Regions from separate parts of the Paenibacillus sp. FSL K6-2859 genome, predicted to be linked through region 4. Evidence: predicted binding sites of a transcription regulator. Region 4 holds the regulator's gene; each other region holds the start of a gene.

Region 1 (3,216 bases), 3.9 Mb from region 4:
AATCTGAATAGATGTACAATCGGACATTAATGCATTGTTGCGATAAAGTGTTGTTCGAAGGAAAAAGCCGCCGAACCGTTAGGCTTGACGACTTTCTACCCTGCTTATTCCCAATTCAGCAATACGAAGGTACAGCGATGAACGACCAATTTTCGTTACCTTGCATATCCTAGCGACCGTTTCACCTTTAACTTACATCTCGACCGGGTGATTCATTCCCTTGTGCTTATCGTGATAACGCTTGACAATACCTATATACTTCCCTTCCCGCGGGGACAAAAACCAAATATTTTAAGTCGTTCCTCTGTTTTTATATCAAGATATTATTCAGGTTTTAGTGGGATTGTATTATGTATTGTATAATAGAACGACTGCCTGAGCAGGTATTTATAACATAAAACATAGGAGGATCCATGTCCTGGAGCAAATTGAAGCAACAACTGGAGAGTTTTCTCTGTCCTGCGTTATACGGCAGGGTTGAATATCGCGCGAGCAGTTACCGTTATTTACCTGATAAATCAGGGAATTGTTATATTTCGGTAGATAAAAAGAACATACTTAATATGAATGATAGAACAAGCTCAATTAGATGGTATCAGACGGAGCAGGAAATTAAGAATGATTCAGATCTTCAAATTCCTATCAACCATGAAGACATTGAAGCGGTTAGAAAAGATAGTAAGGGGATCATCCCGGAGGATCGTCTAATCATAATTGCAAGAAGCAGAAAAATATCAGTAGTTGCAAAGGAGCTTTTGTCAGCACAGACGTCATTAAGTAAATCAAATTTTATTGTTACAGCTACTAAGTATTTATCTATTTCCATAGAGGAGAGCTTAGAGAGCGACGATATCTTATTGAATATTCTAGCCTTAGTGGACAGACGAGTTGGAAAAAAACGAATGTTGAACATGAGCGAGAAGATGAAGTTAAAGCATCCAATTGTGCAGTATTTTTATGAACTACGGCGTAGTACATTATAAAAATAAATAACTTCATTGAATATTCAAAAAACACTCCCTACAAAAATCCCTAATTCTACGCGACTTCTCCCCACCATAACAATAGCCATGATAATGAGAGGGATGTTCGCATATGGTGCATATGGAATCGGAGAGTGTCGCTCTACTGGTAAGAAAGGATACAGTGTTATGAGATCCTATATTTATTGGACTTTACGGACAAGTATGAGGAAAAATCGTTGTTAAAGAGATGGCATCATTGCCGTCTCTTTTTTGTTTCTTTGGTCACTTTTTTAGCATTGCTCTGACTCTGGTTCCTGCTACGGCATCCTACGATCACAAGCATGAAAGACTGCACGAAAATGAGCGTTGATTTTTATGTTTAATCCCTCTCTGCTCTGCTAGGTGACGGGAATCATAGACGTACTTACGTCAGGTTGCTACGATGTTCCATGGAAATTAAGTGAAAGTGATCACAAGAAATTACAGAAGGAGTTATTTATCGTGAAAAGAATCGTAACACTGAGCACCCGTAAACTGATGGATACCGCAAAACACGGCGGATGTGGCGCATGCCAGACATCTTGCCAGTCCGCTTGTAAAACTTCCTGCGGCGTTGCAAACCAGAAGTGTGAAAATGCAATGAACAGATAGGATTCGGAATTTTACCGCCCATTGCTCTGCTGATGGGCGGCTATTTTTAAGAAATGGACGCTACCTCTACAGGATGGTAAAGCCGTTTCTACTTGTGTGCAAAAGGAGCCTGATTAGCAAGTATGATTCATCAATATAAACTAAACGGATACAATATCGTTCTCGACACTTACAGTGGATCGGTACATGTTGTGGATGACCTAGCATATGAAATTATAGCGCTTTATGAGGAAACTTCTGTCGAAAAAATTGTGACAACGATGTTGGAAAGATATAAACAGGATTCCAGCATTTCCGAGAGCGATATTCGAGAAACCATCGCGGATATCGAGGAGCTTATAAATGATGGTCAGCTCTTTACAAAAGATGAGTTCGAGAACCTCTCGCTCGATTTAAAAAAACGAAAAACTTATGTCAAAGCGCTCTGCCTCAATGTAGCACATACCTGTAATCTATCCTGCGACTATTGCTTCGCCAGCCAAGGGAAATACAACGGAGATAGAGCAATCATGAGCTATGAGGTTGGACAAAAAGCTATCGATTACCTGCTTGAAAATTCGGGTCATCATCGCAACCTGGACATCGACTTTTTCGGTGGGGAACCGCTTTTGGCCTGGAAAGTAGTTAAACAGATCGTAGCTTATGCAAGAAGCAAAGAACAAGAATTCAAAAAGAAGTTCCGCTTCACCTTCACGACGAATGGGATGCTGCTAAATGATGAAGTCACCGAGTTTTTAAATCAGGAAATGTACAATGTCGTATTAAGCCTGGATGGTAGAAAAGAGGTTCATGACCGGCTTCGTAAGACGGTTAACGGAAAAGGCAGCTACGATCACATTCTTCCGAAGTTCCAAGAGTTCGTTCGTAAGCGCGGAGACCAAGAGTACTATGTACGAGGAACCTACACTCGAAATAATGTCGATTTCACCAATGATATTTTTCATATCGCCGACCTTGGATTTGACAAGCTCTCGATGGAACCGGTCATTTGTGATCCAAGAGAACCCTATGCCCTTACCGAGGAGGACCTCCCGGAGATATACAATCAGTACGAAATTCTCGCCAAGGAAATGATCGGTCGCGGTGAACAAGGCAAGGGGTTTACCTTTTATCACTACATGCTTGACCTCTCAGAAGGGCCTTGCATCCAGAAGAGAATTACTGGCTGTGGTTCAGGAACCGAATATCTTGCGGTCACCCCCTGGGGAGAGCTTTTTCCTTGCCACCAGTTCGTCGGGGATGAAGAATACAGCATGGGAAACGTCTGGGATGGAATCACAAAACCTGAGCTGCAATGTCAATTTAAAGAGAGCAACTGCTACTCGAAGCCGGAATGCAAGAATTGCTGGGCGAAACTTTACTGCAGCGGCGGTTGTCCCGCCAATGCGCTGCACGCGACGGGTTCCCTTGTGGGAACCTATGACTTCAGCTGTGACGTCTTCCGCAAAAGAGTCGAATGTTCCATGATGGTGAAGGTGGATGAATCGTTTAGAGCGATGGAAGGGCAACCTAGCTAGTTAACGTAACGGATGAATAAACGGTAACCGAGAAATAGACACTTTTTAATAAAGTGCCTTTCTCGGTTTTTGTATGAATTTAG
Region 2 (3,216 bases), 1.1 Mb from region 4:
TGTAGAAAAAGATAAAAAATACATTTGTGATCTCCCAAACGGGTGATAAATAACGGGAAATCAGACGATTAATCAAATGATCTTGCTTCGTCAAACGTGCATAAAAGGCGAAGAAGCCCGCTCCGAAATCAATAGAAGCTATAATTAAATAGCCGTACAAGAACAGCCAGAGCACCGAGATGCCAATCAATTCGTAACTCATCATGCAGTGCCCCCCTTTTCTGTAGTAGATTGATCAGGATGATCCTTCATATATTTCTCCAGCTCAACTTCTGCCGGATTATTGTTGAACAAGCGTCTTAGCACGATTACACACATACTGCCGAGTACGATGTACAGGAGCAATAAGCCGAAGAAAATAATTCTAACATTCGGAGAAGTCGTGGCTGCTTCCTCTACACGCATATATCCACGGATAATCCAAGGCTGTCGCCCAACTTCTGCATAAAACCAGCCCAGCTCAACAGCCAGAAAAGCGAGCGGCGCGATCAGTGCGAGGATGCTTAGCATCCACTTGTTAAGCGCATTACGTTTTTTCCAGAACACAAACAGGAAATACAGGACCGCTATCGCGAGTAAGGCAAATCCAATTCCGGCCATTAAATCAAACAGATAATGAACGAGAAGCGGCGGCCATTCATCTTTGGGGAATTCCTCCAGTCCCGTTACCTCTGCGTTAAAGTCTCCAAAGGCCAGGAAGCTGAGCACCTTCGGCAGATGAAGAGCCCCTAGAACTTCATGCTCTGCATTCAGCCATCCCATTAGAACCAAATCCACACCGCTACCCGTCTCAAAATGCCATTCTGCCGCTGCAAGCTTCTCCGGCTGATGTTCGGCCAAAAACTTGGCGGACACATCTCCAGCTAATGTGTTTAGCAAGCCGAACAGCAAAACAACCGCCATCATGAGATTCAAGGATTTTTTGTGGTATGCGGATACCCCTTTTCTCAGCATTGCAAAGGCTGCAATTCCGGCTAATAGGGCAGCACCTGTTAAATAGGCCGAGCTTAATACATGGAACACCTTGGAGAACGTCGCTGTATTCAGCATCGCTTGCACTGGGTCAATCGCTGTGAATTGGCCTGCTTCCATGACAAAGCCTCCAGGCTGGTTCATGAATCCGTTCACCGTCGTAATAAAAACGGCAGACATCCCTGCACCGGCGACAATCGGAATCGTCAGCAGCCAATGGATATACGGATTTTTGAACCGATCCCACGTATACAAATAAATGCCTAGGAAGATGGCTTCAAAAAAGAAAGCGAACACTTCCATGAATAACGGAAGTGCAATAACATTCCCCGCCAGTTTCATAAAATTCGGCCATACCAGGGCCAGTTGTAGTGAAATCGCTGTACCGGTCACGACACCAACCGCTACAGAAATGACAAATCCTCGAGACCATCTTTTTGCCATAAGGGTATAATGGGGGTCCTTCTTTCGGATTCCTATGAACTCTGCTATAGCGATCATTAGCGGTATACCGACGCCAATCGTCGCAAAAATAACGTGGAACCCAAGAGTCAAGCCTGTAACCAGCCTGCTCCATAGCACCGTATCAATTTCCATTCTTTACTGCTCCCTTCAAACTCTGTTCATTTTTCGTCATTTGATGCTTATGATTAGGCCAGCTAACTGTAGGCTGCATTCAATATCAGATTAAACAAGGCTCAGAGACATCGTTGCCTGTTCGTTTTAGTATGACGTTCCTCGTTCTTTGCTATGTAAAAAGAGAAAAATTTCACAAAGCAAGAGATGGCGAGACCTATTTACCTGATACTGAAGCAATCCGATTAATATAGTGGCCTAATGATTAAAATTATCATATCTTAAATTTTTAGTAATTCAATCACTGAGACCTCTTCATCTCTAAACGTTCAAGAAAGGGACAAATCTTTTTAACAACTCGGTGAATAACACAAAAAGCATCCGAAGGAGCTATTGATTCATTAGCTTATATGTGATGCTACAAGTATTCTCGTATTTCGATGTTAGAGAAACACGATATTTTCTCATTCCAATCCTTTATATATACCCTTTTTTGGCAACAAAAAAACACTGACTCAACTCATCAGTGTTTTTGAATTAAAGCGAATATCATCTTCGTTATGACAAATCTTTTTTCATCTCATATTGCTCTATAAATACGTCAAGACCAACTTCTTTAAGGAAACGTATAGAATTTATATCTCTTTTGTCTACATTATTGACGGTGATGAGTGCATGTCTCTCTCCAATCCAATGAAATAAGGAACGTCCCAATCCCTGATTTCTTTTTTCTCGCAAAACGCCGAACTGTAGAACAGCTCCATTGGCTGATTTTATTACCGCGTATCCACAAATCTTGTTGTCTTCCATTATGGTGACCACATCGTACAGATGCGGGTTTCGTAAAATTGCCTCAGCGGATTGTTCCCAAGAAGGTTCGAAATTCCAATAAGCATGTACCGATGTCCAATCGAATTCTTCCAGTCGAACCATAGAAATGAATGTACGTCTATGATCGGCCGGAAGGTTTACATTAATACGACCCTTGAAGCAAACTAATTCTCTATGGATTTGAAATCCTAAAGCACTATACGCTTTTATAGCTTTAACATTGGTTTGGATGACTTCAAGCAAACATTTTTGAATATTGGCTTCTTTGAGGATGGGAAAAGCATGACGATAAATTTGTGCGACCAGCCGTTTTCCTCTATATAAAGGAACGACTCCGGTACCGGTATTAAAGGCAGTTCTTTCGCCGTTACGCTCACCGATGCCATGCATAACAAATGCAACCTGCTTATCTTGATCAAAAGCACCGAATGACATCTGATAATTAACACCCGCACCTGCAAATTTATCAGCTAAATGCTGCGCAGAAACTTGAAACGGAATGACATAATCGGAGAAGGCTTCGTTAAAGCAAGTTGTAAACTCTTGTAATTCAATATCCTCAACATTTTTGATTAACATATAGTTCTTCCTCCTTTTCTTCTAACACTATTACCACCATCATTTCGTACGACCATAGAAGAAAGAATACCCATCTGACTTCCCTAGCTTAGTCGTCTCCGTTGCGTCCACTAGCTTGACCGCTTTCAGCAACGATACAATTTGCGTATGCATAAGCTTTGCATCAAATTTGTCCATCTCTCTGTTTTCACTATCTACTAGTAGATAGTCTGGCATTGGAATGAAGCCAATCACGGGTATCCCTGCTTCAAATAAGGG
Region 3 (3,216 bases), 3.3 Mb from region 4:
ATGAAGGTAACCCGCCGCTATAGCCATTATGTCATGCCAATCATTTACATTGCGTTGGCCATACCGATTATTACCCACAATTGTCACCGTACTGTCCGATTTAAGACCGACTGTATGCCAATCACCAGCCGCAACTGCTACTATATCACGCCAGTCACTTACATTGCATTGGCCTTCATTATTTCGACCTATAGCAACCACGGTACCATCCGATTTAAGCCCGACGGTACGACGCCAACCCGCGGCAACCCTCACAATATTAGTCCAGTCGCTTACATCGCATTGGCCATATTTATTCCAACCCACAGCTGCCACCGTACCATCTGATTTAAGCCCGACGGTATGAGCATTACCGGTATGAGCATTACCCGCAGCAACCGCTATCATATCGCACCAGCTGCTTACATCGCATTGGCCATATTTATTATCACCCACAGCCGTCACCGTGCCGTCCGAATTAAGCAGGGCGGTATGACGATAACCCGCTGCTATGGAGGGTAGGGTTTTCACAAGGTTCATAAATTTCGCTCCTTAGTTGATGGTAGATGTGTACCATTGTAGGACAAATCCCCATTAAAACACAGTTCTTTCTTCTTCAAATCTTACGTGTGTCTATTAAAAAAGCTTGCTCCCTAGAAGCCAACTCGGCTCTAAGGGACAAGCTTTTTTCGTTTACTCTGCGAAGCTGTATGTTGGATCTGTAAGGTTCATTCTTTCTTTTATGCCTTTAGTAGCATAGATCTTGTTGTCGTCGGTAATAAAGAAAGCTTCAACACCTTCAGGTAAAGCTTCAAGATATTTCATACCCTCTTCAATTCCCATCAAGAATACCCCAGTAGATAAGGCATCTGCATCTGTTGCATTCGGGCTCATAATGGTAAGGCTTTTGAGACCGTTCTGTGAAGGATATCCTGTGCGTGGATCAAGGATATGATGGTAACGAACATTGTCCTGCATAAAATACCGTTCGTAAACACCAGAAGCATCGATGACCTCATCTGAGATTTTAATGGTTCCTAGCTGAGTACCACGGCTTTGATCTGGATCCTGCAATCCGATATTCCATTCCGTTCCGTTTGGCTTTTTACCGAGGGCAATAATACTGCTGCCTCCGAGGTTAATCATAGCGCTATTAAGACCTTGCTCTTTCAAATAATCAGCGATACGGTCTGCAGCATAACCTTTACCAATGCCGCCTAGATCTAACACCATATTTTCCTTCATTAGCTTTACAGTTTTCGCAGCTTCATCAATTTCAACGTCCTTGTAATTGGTTAGACTCTTGGCTTTATCAATATCTGCTTGGGGAGGAACTTTATCTCCGCCACTACCGATATTCCAAAGATCGATTAGCGGACCGATTGTAGGATCAAACAGCCCGTCCATTTCCTTTGCGTATTGTATGGATTGTTTAATTACATCCAGGGTTTCGTCAGAAACAACAACCGCTTCTTTTCCTGCTGCCTGATTGATTGCGTATGTCTCTCCACCTTCTTTGGTGCGGCTAAGCTCCATATCCATTCGCTCCAGCATGTGCTGGATATCGTCCATATTTTTCTGTTCTACAGTAGCACCAAACACTTTGATATTCACAACAGTGTCATAAATATAAAAGGTCTGAGAAAGAGATTTTTCCTCTCCTTTTCCGGATGTTGTTGCGCTACCCGTAGTTCCCGCTGTCTTATCGTCCTTATCTTTAGTAATTAGCCAAGCGCCGACAGCAATGACGACGATGACGATTACAACGAGGATCAGCGTCGTTTTTTTGTTCTTGAACATATTCCACCATCCATAAAGTTAGTTTCTAAAACAAATCACATTATTTATATCATACCCCAGATAACAAGTTGATGGAAATCAAATTCATGACATATTAAGGGATAAGTCGGTCAGCATAACAAAAAAAGCCCCGTATCCTGATTCGGAGCAGCGCTGTAGATTTAGAATAAAACGATGCTATTTAATCGAGCATATATTCACTGTATTTGTTCTTGCGAGGGTTTAATACGAAGAGGATACCTTTGGCATATCCGCTAACGGCTTTGAAATTCCGTTTTAGGGTTGCTTTAACCGTCAGACAAGACAATGTCCAGATCAAGGCAGCATAATTCATTAATGGAGCTTTTCGCAAGTTGAGTAGATAGTAGTGATTAATGGCTGTAGCTTGTGCTACAACGCCCACTTTATCGCGAGAGCCTGGCGACTCATGATGGATGATTTTCATGGCGGGATTAATCACAAGCTTGCCATAGCGGCTGGCTAAATGGGATAGATAAATATCCTCGGCTATGGAATAGCTTGTCATCCATGGATAGGGCTTAATATCACGCAGTGCCGAGCGCCGGAAGGACATATTGCAGCCGTGAAAAAAATCAGTTTCAAATACCTGCTTCTTCTCTCCCCAAAGGAATTGCGAGCCTGCAAACATACTTGCCGACAATCTGCCTGGTGACCCGGACATTTGTCCGGTTAGCATACCGAATAGCCTGCTTGGCATGCTGCTATGTATACCTTTGGCTACACCACCTACACCAACAATAGAGTCGTCGGCTGTATAAGTATCTAACAATCGTCGAATATATAAGGGGTCATTTAATTCTGCATCGTCATCTAAATGGAGCACGATTTCTGCATGGATCAGCCCTAGCGCTTCGTAACGGGAAAGCCAGAGACCAGGCTTAGTTTTGCGATGATAATGGAGTTCAGCCTGTGGTAATCCTTGTAGTATTTCAGAATAATAAGCTAATCTGTCTTTAGGGATCTCACCGTCGTCCATAATCCATAGCTCGATAGAGATATCTTTAAGATTTGTCTGCTTGCCAATGGACTCTATGCACACCGTAAGGTCATTGATTCGGTTGCGAGTAGGAATCACTATAGATAGATCATGCATATCTTAATCTCCCTTCAGGACTTCTTTTGTCCGCTCACCTGAATGCAGTTATCCGGCGAAATGTGGTTACCTTGATTCTATCGTTCCTGAAGAAGAGCGTATATACCACTTTCGTATACTTTTAGTGCAGCTCAGGTCTAAATGAAATTATTTTAATAAAAGTTAAGTTTGTGTTTTTCGGTTTTTAACTATATAATAGTAAGCGACGAATATTTAGTTATCAATCTTATTCAGCAGTTACAAATGAACAATAATAATAGGAGGTTTTTTTCATGAGAATAGATATTTGGTCCGATTATGCGTGTCCATTTTGTTATATTGGT
Region 4 (3,216 bases):
AGTCAGCTTTCATACCTACAGCGAGTCTACCCACATCATTTAAAAAGATAGACTTCGCGCCATACTCCGTAGCCATACGTAGAGCTTCCGGAGCCGGAACAGCCGTAGGATCACCACTTACACCTTTATGGATGAGTGCTGCAAGACGCATTTCTTCAAACATATCCAAATTATTATTACTTGCCGCTCCATCTGTACCCAGTGACACCTTCACTCCGGCCTTTAGAAGATCCGTAACTCGAGCAACTCCACTAGCCAGCTTAAGATTGCTTCCAGGGTTATGGGATACACCTACATCATGACGAGCCAGTATCTCGATCTCTTCATCATTCAAATGAACACCATGAGCGATTATAGACGGACGTGTGAACATTCCAAGCTTCTCTAAATGCGCTACTGGCCGCAGTCCGTAATCCACCACATTCTGCTCCACTTCGCGTTTCGTTTCGGACATATGGGTATGCATCGGTAAATTCAAATCATGAGCCGCCTGCACAAACTTAACAAAGAAGTCTGGTGGGCATGTATATGGGGCATGTGGCGAGATCATTGTCGTAATTCTACCTTCAGCCTTACCATGCCAGTTACGCGCAAAAGAAACCGCTTCCGCAAGCTTCTGATTTTGTACTTCTTCTGGACATAGACCGATTACGCCTCTCATTAATACGGAACGAATACCTGATAATTCGACGACCTCCGCTACTCGGTCCATATGATCATACATATCCAGGAAGGTTGTAGTGCCACCTTTCAGCATTTCAAGTACAGACAAGGAGGTTCCCCAGTATACATCTTCTCCGGTGAACTTCTCTTCCATCGGCCACATCTTCTCCTGAAGCCACACCTGAAGCGCTAAGTCATCTCCATAACCACGAAGCAATGACATTGCGGCATGGCCATGCGTGTTTACCAGACCTGGCATAAACAACAGACGACTGCCATCAACAACTTGCACATCGTCTTCTATTAAAGGCTCTTCTTTTCCTATGTAAGTGATCAAATCATCTTCAATAGTCATATATCCACTAAGAACCGGCTCATCCGTTCCCGGAGTAAGAAAACGCCCGCCCTTGATAATCGTTTTATTGCTCTTCATTTCTGCTTTCTTCCTTTCCATCCTTCAAATAATAAGCAAGGCTTTGCAAATCTGTTGTAAAATCAGCAGCATGAACCCGGATATTCGATGGTGTTTTTAGAATCACTGGTGCAAAATTTAAAATCGCCTCAATGCCAGACTCAATGAGAATATCCGCTACATTCTGCGCTTCTGAATCAGGTACTGTAATTATCCCAATTCGAATACCTTGCTCACGAACCGTCTGACCAAGCTCCTCCATCGGTTGAACGGTAAGTGAGTTGATTTTCCGCCCTACCTTAGGCGCATAGGAATCAAATATAGCGGTAATCTTCATAGTATCTTTCAAATAAGCATTATAATTAGATAATGCATGTCCAAGGTTACCGGCACCCACTAAAGCCACATTCAGTTGTTGATCCAGCTTCAGAATATGACGGATTTTCTCAATAAGATAAGTTACGTCATACCCGATACCTTTTCTGCCGAAATCTCCAAAATAAGCTAAATCTTTGCGAATTTGAGCGGGATTCAAATCAAGTTTCTGTCCTAGCTCTTGAGAGGAAACGGTTAATATTTCACGTTTCTGTAGATCATTTAGGAAACGTAAGTACACAGGAAGTCTGCGAACAACGGCTTCTGATATTTTTTCCGATTTCATAATTTACCTCCTAATGTAAGTAATATTCTTTACTAACCTTATACTAATTCGTGTACCTCGTCTCAATGAAGAGCGGTATTCTTATACCGCCCTTCATTGTAGAGTGATTAATATGATCGATGACGTTCTTTTTAAGAAACGCCTCCGTCTTCCAACCACTCCGCTATACGAGGAACCATTTGATCCGTAAGCATATGCTCCATTTTTGGGCCAGGCAACGAATAGAGGAAATATTTCCCATAGTGAGATTCGATCACCCTGGTGTCATACACAATAACAATACCCCGATCTTGCGCTGTCCGCACCAGCCTTCCAAATCCTTGCTTAAAGCGAATAACCGCCTGAGGAACAGACAACTTCATGAACGGATTCTTTTTCTGGGCTTGTAATAACTCAGACTTCGCTTCCGCTAGGGGATGGTTTGGCGGTTGAAACGGGAGCCTCACGATGGCCAAGCATGTTAATGCTTCACCCGGAATATCAACACCCTCCCAAAAACTGCTTGTTCCTAACAGTACAGAGGCTGCACTGTCCTGAAAACGGCGGATCAGCTTGCTACGGCTGCCCCCCTCCACGCCTTGACCCAGCACCGTGATCTCTTGTGAGGCTAGAGCCTCTTTCAAAGGATCGTAAACCTGGCGTAGCATCTTGTAAGAAGTAAACAGGACAAGCATCCGCCCGCGTGTTGTAGTCGCTGCTTCTGCTAGTGATTGTACGAGTGTATCAACAAATCGGGCATCGCCCACACTGCCCTTCACACTAGGGAAATCCCGTGGAATAACTAACAGCGCCTGCTCCCGATACTTAAAAGGAGAAGGCAGGAGTGATGTCATCAGACGCCCCTCTTCCGCAGCTTCATTAAGTCCGAGATTATCAATCATAAACTGGAACGATTTATCAACAGAGAGTGTCGCCGAAGTTAGCACGATACTTTTCTTTTTGTCGAAAAACAGCTCCTTAAGCTGAGTACTGACATCAACAGGAACGGCATACAGCTGTAGCGATTTACTGCGATAATTTCCATTCGCCTCCAGCCAATATACTACATTCTCATCGTTTAATCCCATAAAAAACCGTACTTGCTCACGTATTGAAGCTAAATCCTTAAATAAGCCGCTAATATCGGTAACTAGACTATCTGAGGAAGATTGACCTTCTTGATCTCGCATTTCATTAAGCATTTTATCACCTTTACGGATAATTTCGCTTAATGTCAGATTCATAGTATTCTCTAAAGCAACCAATTCATCCCAATCTTTCGGTTTACGGGTAGGAAGTAGCCGCATGACTAACTGGCCAGCTTCTCCCGCTGCTGCATCGCTGCGTTCCGGCAAGAGGCTGAATAGTTTATCACTAAGCAGATCCCAGGTTTCTTTTATGGTAAGCAGGTCCGGATAGATTCTATCGATCACTCCGCTCCATTCAGAAGCTTCCTCACTGCCTGATGACTGAAGCATTTGGCGAAGCGTAGGAAGTTGGC

Evidence for each region. Region 4 encodes Rex, which represses fermentation and respiration genes when NADH is low (regulators of the CRP and FNR family bind a similar motif). Its sites were predicted from a motif close to TTGTGAAATATTTCACAA; they were not measured.
Region 1: the regulator Rex is predicted to act here: its motif matches at 1,424-1,441, upstream of scfA (six-cysteine ranthipeptide SCIFF).
Region 2: the regulator Rex is predicted to act here: its motif matches at 1,730-1,747, upstream of MHB64_RS15865 (cytochrome ubiquinol oxidase subunit I).
Region 3: the regulator Rex is predicted to act here: its motif matches at 1,803-1,820, upstream of MHB64_RS06300 (FAD:protein FMN transferase).

Annotation. Positions count from the first base shown of each region.
Region 1 covers NZ_JBBOYU010000001.1:790,680-793,895, forward strand. Annotated here, with positions in the region: gene MHB64_RS03480 (SF0329 family protein) at 414-983, shown strand; gene scfA (six-cysteine ranthipeptide SCIFF) at 1,467-1,616, shown strand; gene scfB (thioether cross-link-forming SCIFF peptide maturase) at 1,739-3,133, shown strand.
Region 2 covers NZ_JBBOYU010000001.1:3,600,816-3,604,031, reverse strand. Annotated here, with positions in the region: gene MHB64_RS15870 (cytochrome d ubiquinol oxidase subunit II) at 1-205, opposite strand, end outside; gene MHB64_RS15865 (cytochrome ubiquinol oxidase subunit I) at 202-1,569, opposite strand; gene MHB64_RS15860 (GNAT family N-acetyltransferase) at 2,107-2,958, opposite strand; gene MHB64_RS15855 (hypothetical protein) at 2,998-3,216, opposite strand, start outside.
Region 3 covers NZ_JBBOYU010000001.1:1,408,451-1,411,666, forward strand. Annotated here, with positions in the region: gene MHB64_RS06295 (RCC1 domain-containing protein) at 1-519, opposite strand, end outside; gene MHB64_RS06300 (FAD:protein FMN transferase) at 673-1,779, opposite strand; gene MHB64_RS06305 (glycosyltransferase family 2 protein) at 1,961-2,893, opposite strand; gene MHB64_RS06310 (DsbA family oxidoreductase) at 3,166-3,216, shown strand, end outside.
Region 4 covers NZ_JBBOYU010000001.1:4,712,677-4,715,892, forward strand. Annotated here, with positions in the region: gene MHB64_RS21070 (amidohydrolase) at 1-1,096, opposite strand, end outside; gene MHB64_RS21075 (redox-sensing transcriptional repressor Rex) at 1,083-1,736, opposite strand; gene dinG (ATP-dependent DNA helicase DinG) at 1,868-3,216, opposite strand, start outside.